DNA from 3 places in the Cobetia sp. Ld8 genome. Region 2 is predicted to be linked to each of the others. Evidence: predicted binding sites of a transcription regulator. Region 2 holds the regulator's gene; each other region holds the start of a gene.
What was found. Region 2 encodes PhoB, which activates phosphate uptake and scavenging genes when phosphate is short. Its sites were predicted from a motif close to TGTCATANNNNTGTCANA; they were not measured.

Region 1: a site for PhoB is predicted at 2,024-2,041, ahead of ACJJV2_RS06985 (UTRA domain-containing protein). Genes of this name have one in related genera too.
Region 3: a site for PhoB is predicted at 1,396-1,413, ahead of ACJJV2_RS00650 (GNAT family N-acyltransferase). Genes of this name have one in related genera too.

What each region holds. Positions count from the first base shown of each region.
Region 1 is NZ_JBISHF010000007.1:485,481-488,756, reverse strand. Features, by position in the region: gene ACJJV2_RS06995 (hypothetical protein) at 1-149, shown strand, start outside; gene ACJJV2_RS06990 (NYN domain-containing protein) at 355-912, shown strand; gene ACJJV2_RS06985 (UTRA domain-containing protein) at 1,064-1,834, opposite strand; gene ACJJV2_RS06980 (ABC transporter substrate-binding protein) at 2,487-3,276, shown strand, end outside.
Region 2 is NZ_JBISHF010000009.1:285,452-288,727, reverse strand. Features, by position in the region: gene ACJJV2_RS17480 (chorismate--pyruvate lyase family protein) at 1-205, shown strand, start outside; gene ubiA (4-hydroxybenzoate octaprenyltransferase) at 260-1,150, shown strand; gene phoB (phosphate regulon transcriptional regulator PhoB) at 1,374-2,063, shown strand; gene phoR (phosphate regulon sensor histidine kinase PhoR) at 2,071-3,276, shown strand, end outside.
Region 3 is NZ_JBISHF010000005.1:6,070-9,345, reverse strand. Features, by position in the region: gene ACJJV2_RS00650 (GNAT family N-acyltransferase) at 1-1,315, opposite strand, end outside; gene ACJJV2_RS00645 (NAD(P)H-quinone oxidoreductase) at 1,528-2,496, shown strand; gene ACJJV2_RS00640 (hypothetical protein) at 2,670-3,170, opposite strand.

The DNA.
Region 1 (3,276 bases), on a different contig from region 2:
CTGCTGTCGAAACCTCAGCCTCGCTTGAAGCTCAGATGCAGGCCTTCCTGGACCGTGGTGGCAAGGTGGATGTGATTGAATCCGGTGTCAGCGGCCAGGTCATTGGCGTCAAGCCGACCAAGCCGTCAAACCCTGCTGCCAAGAGCTGAGGCTTGCCCATCAAGCCTTGGTGCCCGAACGCGCTGCTCGCCTCACTCAACTGGCGCCTGCCATCGAGTCACTGACCGGTGAGAGCGCTGTTCATCGCTAGACCTCCAGCCGCTGCCCTGCATCATCAGGTAGCGGCCGGCTTCTTTCTGGGGAGAGGAAAATCACCTCTTGCCTGCCCTTGCTCCTCCCGCCACGGCGACGCCCATGCCAGCATCCTCTTCGCGCGACAGCTCCCTCGACTCCCGCCAGCACAGCGTGCATGGCACTCGCGACGCGGATGGGGCATGCACACGCCTAGCCGTCTTCATTGATGTGCAGAACATCTACTACACCACCCGCAATACCTTCGGCCGGCAGTTCGATTATCGTCGCCTGTGGGCAGAGCTCGAGCGCCTCGGCTCGATCCAGCATGCCTACGCCTACGCGATCGACCGTGGCGACCCCAAGCAGCAGCAATTCCAGCAGCGCCTGCGCGAGATAGGCTTTGAGGTCAAACTCAAGCCCTTCATCCAGCGCGGCGACGGCTCGGCCAAGGGCGACTGGGATGTCGGCATCACCATCGACGTGATGGAAGCCGCCCCCGAGGTCGATGAGATCATTCTCGCCTCCGGCGATGGCGACTTCGCCCTGCTGCTGGACCATGTCGCCACCCGCCACGCCATCACCACCCGCGTCTATGGCGTCGAAGCCCTCACCGCCCTCGCCCTGATGAAAAGCGCCCATCACTTCCGCGAAGTCGATGAAAGCCTGCTGATGCGCTGATACCGATCGATCGGGTCTCAACCGCGCCCGAATCCTGCCCGTCGCACAAGAAACACCCGCACGGCCTCTACTGACAGAGAGTTGTGCGGGTGTTTTCGTCTGGGCTACCAGCGGCCTGCCAGACATTCAGGCTTTACCGCGAACTTGCCAACTAGCTCTGTGGTGCGGCACTCAACGTCAATTCGATGGCGTCGTGGCGCCAGTGTTCATCATCGCAGTCCACCGCGCGGCCATTCTGATCGAAGTTGATGCGGGTGATGCGCTGCGCGGGGCTGCCCTGCGCGGCGTTCAGCGCGGCGGCGGCCTCAGCGTCGAACACCGTGGAGGCCAGTTCGAAGCTGACGCGGCTGACACGAATGGCGTATTCGTGCCGGTAGAGGTCGGTCAGGGAGTGGGCAGCGAGGTCGAAATCGAGGATGCCCAGGAAGCAGTCACGTCGCAGGTGATGGCAGACATGCAGCACGCGCCGCCCGTCGATACGCCGCACGCGAGTGATGCGATAGACCACTGAGCCCTCCGCAATCCCCAGCCGCCGCGCGATCACCGCGTTGGCAGCGACTTCTCCTGCCGCCAGTACCTCGGTGCTGGCCACCCGCTGCTGTGACTCGACCATGTCGCGAAATGGCAGGCACGCCAGCAAGTCATAGCGCAGTCGTGGCGGCGAGACGAACCAGCCCCGCCGATTCTCGCGATAGATACGCCCCTCCGCCTCCAGCTGCAGCAGGGTGTCGCGCAGCGTGACCCGCGTCGTGGCAAAGCGTTCGATCATCTCGCGTTCGGAGGGCAGGCGCTGTGAGGCGCGTAGCGGCGCTGCCTCAAGATGGTTCAGCAGCTTGCCCTTGAGCCCTGCCACGGGGACATCCGCGTCAGGAGTTGCCGATGAAGCGGCGTCACTCTGGGGCTCAAGCGAAGATGAAGGCATGCGAAGTTCCTGAAAGATAACGAAAGACAGCAATTTCTGGCGAGTCACTTGCATGACATCCAGGGCGTCCAGGATGGAAAGGGTCAGGGCGAAGCGATTCTGTGGTCTAGTTCAGATGCCCCGTAAAGCTCAGTGCGACTTTTCAAGACACGCTTGTCGAGACACGCATGAGGAGAATAGTGGCATTGGCGTGACAACTCGGTGACAGCACAACTCTGGCTGCCACGCCAGGTCAGTCATCACGCGCTGACTCATGCCTTGCACGCCCTGCTTTGCACACTTATGGCTGTGGAAGATAGCGAGGACCGGGGCCCGCGGCAAGGCACGAAGAAGGCACGGAGAAGGTATGAAGGAGACAGAGCCAGAGCCGTCACCCCATGCCATGACAACGACATGTTGACGACACGCAACTGTCACAGGCGAGCGCTAGAGTCGATCGTGCCTTTCGAACTGAACTAGACCACACAGCCTCGGCTGTCTCGGCACTTGCCTGAGCACTTGCAGAGCACTGGTCTGATCAATGATCCGAGAACTGGCCTGAGCAATGACCTGAGCATCCGGATGTGCTCTCAGCGTGTCGACAGGGTACCTGATACCCGTCACGCCTTACCTTCAGAGCAGCGATTGTTCATCACCTACTGGGGAAATCTCCTTGAAGTCGATTGCCACTACCTCATCCCGCTCCACCGGCCTGCTGGTTTCCACCTGCATGGCCGCCCTGTTGGGCAGTGCCTCCGTCAGTGCCGCCGACATGCCGGCTGACCTTCTCGAGGCCGCTCAGTCCGAAGGCCGTGTCGATAGCGTCGGCATGCCGGACAGCTGGGCCAACTGGAAGGACACCTGGGCTGACCTCGAGTCGAAGTATTCCATCGCGCATAGCGATACCGACATGAGCTCCGCCGAGGAAGTCGCCAAGTTCAAGGCCGAGGGTGAGAACGCCACCGCCGATATCGGTGACGTGGGCTTCGCCTTCGGTCCGATCGCGGTGCAGCAAGGCGTGACCCAGGCCTACAAGACCACGACCTGGGAGCAGATCCCGGAGTGGGCCAAAGACAAGGATGGCCACTGGGTACTGGGCTACACCGGCACCATTTCCTTCATGATCAACAAGACGCTGGTCAGTGAAGATGAGCGCCCGACCTCCTTCGCCGACCTCGCCAAAGGTGACTACAAGGTGTCCGTCGGCGCCGTGGGCAAGGCCTCACAGGCCAACAACGCCATTCTGGCCGCTGCCTTCGCCAATGGCGGCAAGGAATCCGACCTGACACCGGGCCTGGAAGTCTTCGCGGAACTGGCGCGCCAGGGCCGTCTGTCACTGGCAGAGCCGAGCATCGCCAATCTGGAGAAAGGCGAAGTCGAAGTCGCCCTGCTGTGGGACTTCAATGCCCTGAACTATCGCGATCAGATCAACCGCGACACCTTCGAGGTCGTCATCCCGTCTG
Region 2 (3,276 bases):
GGGCCATTGGCTGTTTCGCCAGCCCGACCTGACCCGCAGCGCCATCGATGTCAGCCGTGCCCCGCTGGTGCTTTCGAGTCCCAGGCCGCTGGCCCGCACCACCAGTCGGTGGATGCGCCGCTCGATGTTCTCGCATGGTCGCTTCAAGGTGCTGGTGCAGGAGGGCTTCACGCCGGCCTTCCAGCACGCGCTGCAGCTGGCCTGAGCCTGGCCACGTTTCTCTCTTCCCTTGCCCACTACCACCCGCCCAGGAGCCCCGATGACCGCGTCATCCACTTCCGCCGCTTCGCGTCCTTCCAGACTGGCCGACTACCTCGCCCTGACACGGCTGGACCGCCCCATCGGCACCTGGCTGCTGATGTGGCCGACCCTGTGGGCACTGTGGCTGGCGGCAGATGGCATTCCCGAGCGCACGACCCTGCTGATCTTCATCGCCGGGGTCTATCTGATGCGCGCCGCCGGCTGCGTGATCAACGACTACGCCGACCGCCATTGGGACAAGCATGTCGAGCGCACGCGTGACCGACCGCTGACCTCGGGTCGCATCTCGGAGCACGAGGCGCTGACGCTGTTCGGGGGGCTGGTCGCGGCCGCCTTCGTGCTGGTGTGCTTCACCAATCTGACCACGGTGCTGCTGTCGATCATCGCCGTGCTGCTGGCGGCCAGCTACCCGTTCATGAAGCGCTTCCATCATCTGCCCCAGGTGGTGCTGGGCGCCGCCTTCGGCTGGGCGATTCCGATGGCCTTCGCCGCGACGCTGGAGGAGGTGCCGACCTACGGCTGGTGGCTGTTCGCGGCCAACTTGATGTGGACGGTGGCTTACGACACCGCCTACGCGATGGTCGATCGCAACGACGACCTCAAGGTGGGCATCAAGTCCACCGCCGTGCTGTTCGGGCGTGCCGACAAGCTGATGATCGGCCTGTTGCAGCTGGGCATGCTGGCGGTGTTGATCGGCATCGGCCTGCACCTGGCGCTGGGCATCTTCTACTGGCTGGGGCTGGCTGCCGCCGCCGTCACCTTCGTCTGGCAGCAACGTCTGATCCGGGAGCGTGAGCGTGCGCCCTGCTTCCAGGCCTTCCTCAACAATCATTGGACGGGTCTGCTGATCTTCGCCGGTATCGCCCTGGCGACCTGGCCGATGAGCTGACGCCTGCATAAACATTAGTATTATTTAATTCAAAGCAACCCCTGCCCTCTATTGCTTCCCAGCCCACGGTTCATGCCTGCCTGCCGCGCCTCCAAGGCGGCTGGCAGGCTTGCGTGCAAGCTGCCATGCTGGCAGTTGTCATCTCGCTGTCATATAAGCGGGTTGTAATCGTCATCGACTTGTCATTCTGGCGCGTGCGCCGACTGCTGCATGGGATCTAGCGATGAGCTCCAAGACCGTACTGATTGTCGACGATGAATCCTCGATTCGCGAGATGATCGCCGTTGCCCTCGAAATGGCGGATTACCGCGTGCTGGAGGCAGACAATGCCCAGGACGCCCACGCCATCGTCGTCGATGAAAAGCCCGATCTGCTGTTGCTGGACTGGATGATGCCGGGCACCAGTGGCCTGGAGCTCGCGCGGCGTCTCAAGCGTGACGAGACCACCTCGGAGCTGCCGATCATCCTGTTGACTGCCAAGGGCGAGGAAGACAACAAGATTCAAGGCCTGGAAGCCGGTGCCGACGACTACATCACCAAGCCCTTCTCGCCGCGCGAGCTGGTCGCCCGTCTCAAGGCCGTGCTGCGTCGCACCACTCCCAAGGGGGTCGAGGAGGCGGTGGAAGTCGAAGGCCTGATGCTCGACCCGGCCAGCCACCGCGTCACCGCCCACGGCAACTCGCTGGATGTCGGCCCGACCGAATATCGCCTGCTGCAGTTCTTCATGACGCATCAGGAGCGTGCCTACACGCGCAGCCAGCTGCTCGATCAGGTATGGGGCGGCAACGTCTATGTCGAGGAGCGCACCGTGGACGTGCACATCCGTCGCCTGCGCAAGGCGCTGGGCACAGGCCATCAGCATCTGATCCAGACCGTCCGCGGCACCGGTTACCGCTTTAGCGCTCAGGCCTGAGGGATTCATGCGCTATTGGACCAACGAGCTATGGCGCCTCGGCTACCTTGCCGGTGGCTTCGGCCTGATCGGTGGCCTGCTGGGCCATCTGGGCTGGGGCCTGGCGCTGGGTCTTTCGCTGTATCTGTTCGTCCATCTCAAGCACTTGAAGAGCCTCTACACCTGGCTGATCACCAATCCCCATGAAGAGCCGCCGCCCGGCGATGGCGTCTGGGGAGACCTGCTCGATCGTCTCTACCGCTACCAGAAGGGCCAGCGTCAGGCTCAGGAGCGACTGCGCAGCATCCTCAACCGTATCCAGGAATCCTCCGAGGCCATGCGCGACGGCCTGGTGATGCTGGACAACCACGGTGACATGGAATGGTGGAACAGCGCTGCCGAGCAGCTGGTCGGTCTCAAGGCCAGCCACGACCGCGGTCAGCACATCACCAACTATCTGCGTGACCCCGTCTTCATCGACTACTTCAATCGGCTGGCCTACCGCGAGCCGCTGACGCTCCAGTCGCCGCTATCTGACAACCTGACGCTGCAGATCTCCATCACCCTGTTCGGTGACAACGAGCGCCTGGTCATGCTGCGTGACGTCACCCGCCTCTATCGTCTTGAAGAGATGCGCCGCGACTTCGTGGCCAATGTCTCCCATGAGCTGCGCACGCCGCTGACGGTACTGGCCGGCTATCTCGAGACCTACTCCGATTACGCCGATGACCTGCCACCGCGCTGGCAGCGTGGACTGGGCCAGATGCAGAGCCAGACCGACCGCATGCAGCACCTGGTCGAGGACCTGCTGACCCTGTCACGCCTGGAAACCGACGAGCTGTCCGACAATGGTCGCTGCATCGACATGAGTGCCCTGCTCGGCCATATCCGCGACGACGCCGAAGGCCTGTCCCAGGGGCGCCACACCTTCTCCATCGAGGCCGATGCCAGCCTGTCACTGCGCGGTGAGGAGCAGGAGCTGCGCAGCGCGATCTCGAATCTGGTCTTCAATGCGGTGCGCTACACCCCCGAAGACTGTCATATCACCCTGCGCTGGAAGGCGGATGACCAGGGCCTGCTGGTCGAGGTGGAAGATGACGGGGACGGCATCGACCCGGTGCACCTGCCGCGCCTGACCGAGCGCTTCTACCGCATCGACAAGGACCGCAGCACCGCCACGGGAGGCACCGGCCTCGGGCTCGCCATCGTCAAGCATGTGCTGATTCGTCATCAG
Region 3 (3,276 bases), on a different contig from region 2:
GAATCTCGGGATGACAGCGCAGATAGGCGCCCAGCCCCTGCCACAGGTAATCGAGGCTGCGCCGCCCCCAGTAGCGCGGCTGCACGAAGCTGCGTCCCAGTTCCAGACCGTCCTGCATGCGCTCGAACATCTCCGGCGTGAAGCGGAACAGGGTCGGGCTGTAGAGCCCCTTCTCGCCATGTGCCGCCATGATCTTGCGTACCTCTCCGATGCGATAGGCACCGGCGATCTCGAGATCGGCGTCATCCCACAGCACCAGATGCCGGTAGTGGGCGTCATAGCGATCGATATCACGCCGCTCGCCGGTGCCCTCGCCGACCCGCCGGAAACTGATCTCGCGCAGACGACCGATCTCGCGCATCACGCTGGAGCCGGGGAAGGCATCGAACAGATAGATCTTCTTGCCGTCGCGGGTCTCGCCCAGCAGTTCACAGGGCGTCAGTTCCTCACGCAGCGCCTGGCGCTCCTCCGGATGGCCGATAGCCTTCTCGGTCACGAACAGGCCACGCTTGCCGCGCCCGATGCGATACAGGTGCTTGCGCAGCAGGCGCGTCTTGGCGTTGGTATTGAGGGCATCACTGTCGAGGCGCTCCAGCGGGATCAGCTCGCCGATGCGCAGCTTGAGCTGCCGCTCGCGCTGACGAAACATCTCGTGGGCCAGCAGGGGCGTACCGAAGCTGCGGTTGATCGACGACAGCGCATAGAAGAGCGTCGAGTTGCGCCCGCTGACGTGGATAGGCAGCACCGGCGCGTTGGTCTTGCGCGCGAAATGCAGGAAACCCGACAGCCACTTGCCATCGCGTGGCCCGGTCGGGCCTGCACGCGAGACCTCGCCGGCCGGGAAGATGATCACGGCCTCTTCATTCATCAGCGCATCGCAGATCTGACCACTGCTCTTGCGATAGCCACGGCGACTGAGGTTGTCCAGCGGCAGCAGCAAGGGTGCCAGCGGCTCGACCTTCATCAGGATGTCATTGGCGACGATCTTGACGTCGCGGCGCACTTCGCCGACCAGCTTGAGCAGCGCGAGGCCATCCAGTGACCCCAGCGGATGGTTGGCGACGATGACGACACGCCCGTAAGCCGGAATGTTCTCGCGCTCCCGCGAGGACACCGAGTAGCCGAAGGAGAAGTGATCGAGCACGCGGTCAATGAAGTCGAAGCCGCGCTGGTCCGAGTTCTCGCCGAGGAAGGCATTGATCTCGCCCTCGTGCACCAGGCGCCGTAGCATGGCCAGAGCTGGCCGCCGGATCAGCGGGTGACGTTTGGCAAAGGCAGGATACTTGGCAGCGATGACGCGGGCAGTATCGATCATGCTCTCTCCTTGGCCGCACGGAGTGCGGAACGCGATGTCTGGATCATGGGGCTTGATATCACGTCAGGTTCGCGCCACTTCATGACAGATGCGTCACAGTCCCCGTACAGTGAGATGACAGTCGCCCACGTGGTCCGCGGCCGATGCGCCCCGGCACGGAGATCATCCGCGTACGAACAGGCAGCGCGACTGCCACGCTAAGGAGAGAGCGAATGTTTGCGATAGCCGTCGAGAATGAATCACTGGTCTGGCAGGAAACCGAGGCCCCGCACGGGATCGCCTCGGATGAGGTGCGTATCGAGGTGGCCTGGGCCGGCGTCAACCGCGCCGACCTGATGCAGCGCGCCGGGCAGTATCCGCCCCCCGAAGGTGCCAGTCAGATTCTGGGGCTGGAGGTCAGTGGCACCATTCGTGAGGTCGGCCGCCACGTCGAGCGCTTCAAGGTCGGTGATCCGGTCTGTGCGCTGCTGTCCGGTGGCGGCTATGCCGAGGAAGTGGTCGTCAACGCCCTGCAGGTGTTGCCGGTGCCGGAGGGCTATAGCCTGCGAGACGCCGCCGCGCTGCCGGAGATGTTCGCCACCGCCTGGCTGAACCTGTTCATCGAGGGCAACCTCAAGCACAAGGAGCGCGTGCTGCTGCACGCCGGTGCCAGCGGCATCGGTACCACCGCCATCCAGCTGTGCGGACTGTTCGGGCATCCGTGCTTCGTGACCGTCGGCAGCCAGGAGAAGCTGGAGACTTGCCTGCGCCTCGGCGCGGATGCCGGCTGGAACCGCCACGATGGCAGCTTCGTCGAGGCCGTGAACGACTGGGGCGGCGCCGACATGATTCTCGACCCGGTGGGCGGCGGCTATCTGGCCGACAATCAGCAGGTGCTGAAGCAGGATGGCCGCATGGTGCTGATCGGCCTGATGGGCGGGCGCATGGATGAGCTGGATCTGGGTCGCATGCTGATGAAGCGCCAGCGCCTGATCGGCTCGACCCTGCGTTCGCGCTCCCCCGATGGCAAGGGCATGGTGCTGGATGCGCTCTACGTGCATGTGTGGCCACGCCTGGCACGGGGTGAGCTGCGCCCGCATATCGACAAGAGCTGGCCGATCCAGGAAGCCGATGCCGCGCATGCCTATGTGCAGGACAACGCCAGCACCGGCAAGGTGCTGCTGGCGGTGACGGGCGCCTGAGCCTCGTCATGACGCTGATGACATCAGCATGAAAAAGCGGCAGCCCAGTGGGCTGCCGCTTTTTTGGCTTTATTGGCGCTATCTCGTGCTCACTGCTCCGCCTGACAACACCCGGCCTGACGTCAGTGACGCTCATGCCGCCCGCCGTAGACCCCGAGACACCTGGCAGAGGCTTATTCGCTACGCCCGATCGACTGGGCTTTCTGCCAGGTGAGTTGCAGCAGACGGGCGTCGTCTCCGGCGCGATGGCGCTGGATGCCACCCTCGGCGATCACCGCTTCCTTGAGCTCCGCCCAGCAATTCAGCTGCTCCTCATCGAGCAGCCGTCTGAGCGCCTCGAGACGAAAGCGCGGCAGCATGCCGGCATGATAGAACAGCAGCGAGAGCCAGGTATTGTCGTAGCCCCAGCTGTCGCTATAGGCGATTCCCGCCTCACCCAGCTCATCATTGACCCACTGCGCCACCTCACGCACTGGCCGCCCTTCGCGTGCCAGCCGTGCCCGTGAGATGCCATGCAACAGCTCCGCCTTGGGGTCCCAATGCACCCACTCATCAAGAGGCTGTATCAGGAAGGCGCAACTGCTGCCGTCGGCACGCGCCAGCCCGATCTCGATCGGATAGCTACCACGGCCAAAGCCGGAGGCTTCAATATCGAGCAGAATAGGCAGCGTCACACGAATCTCCCAAGGTATCTCAGGCAGACAGGGCCCGGGCGAGAAGAGGTTGAATGTCCTCAGGTTACGGGAATTGCCCCCTGCTTGGCGAGTCCTGAGCGCGACG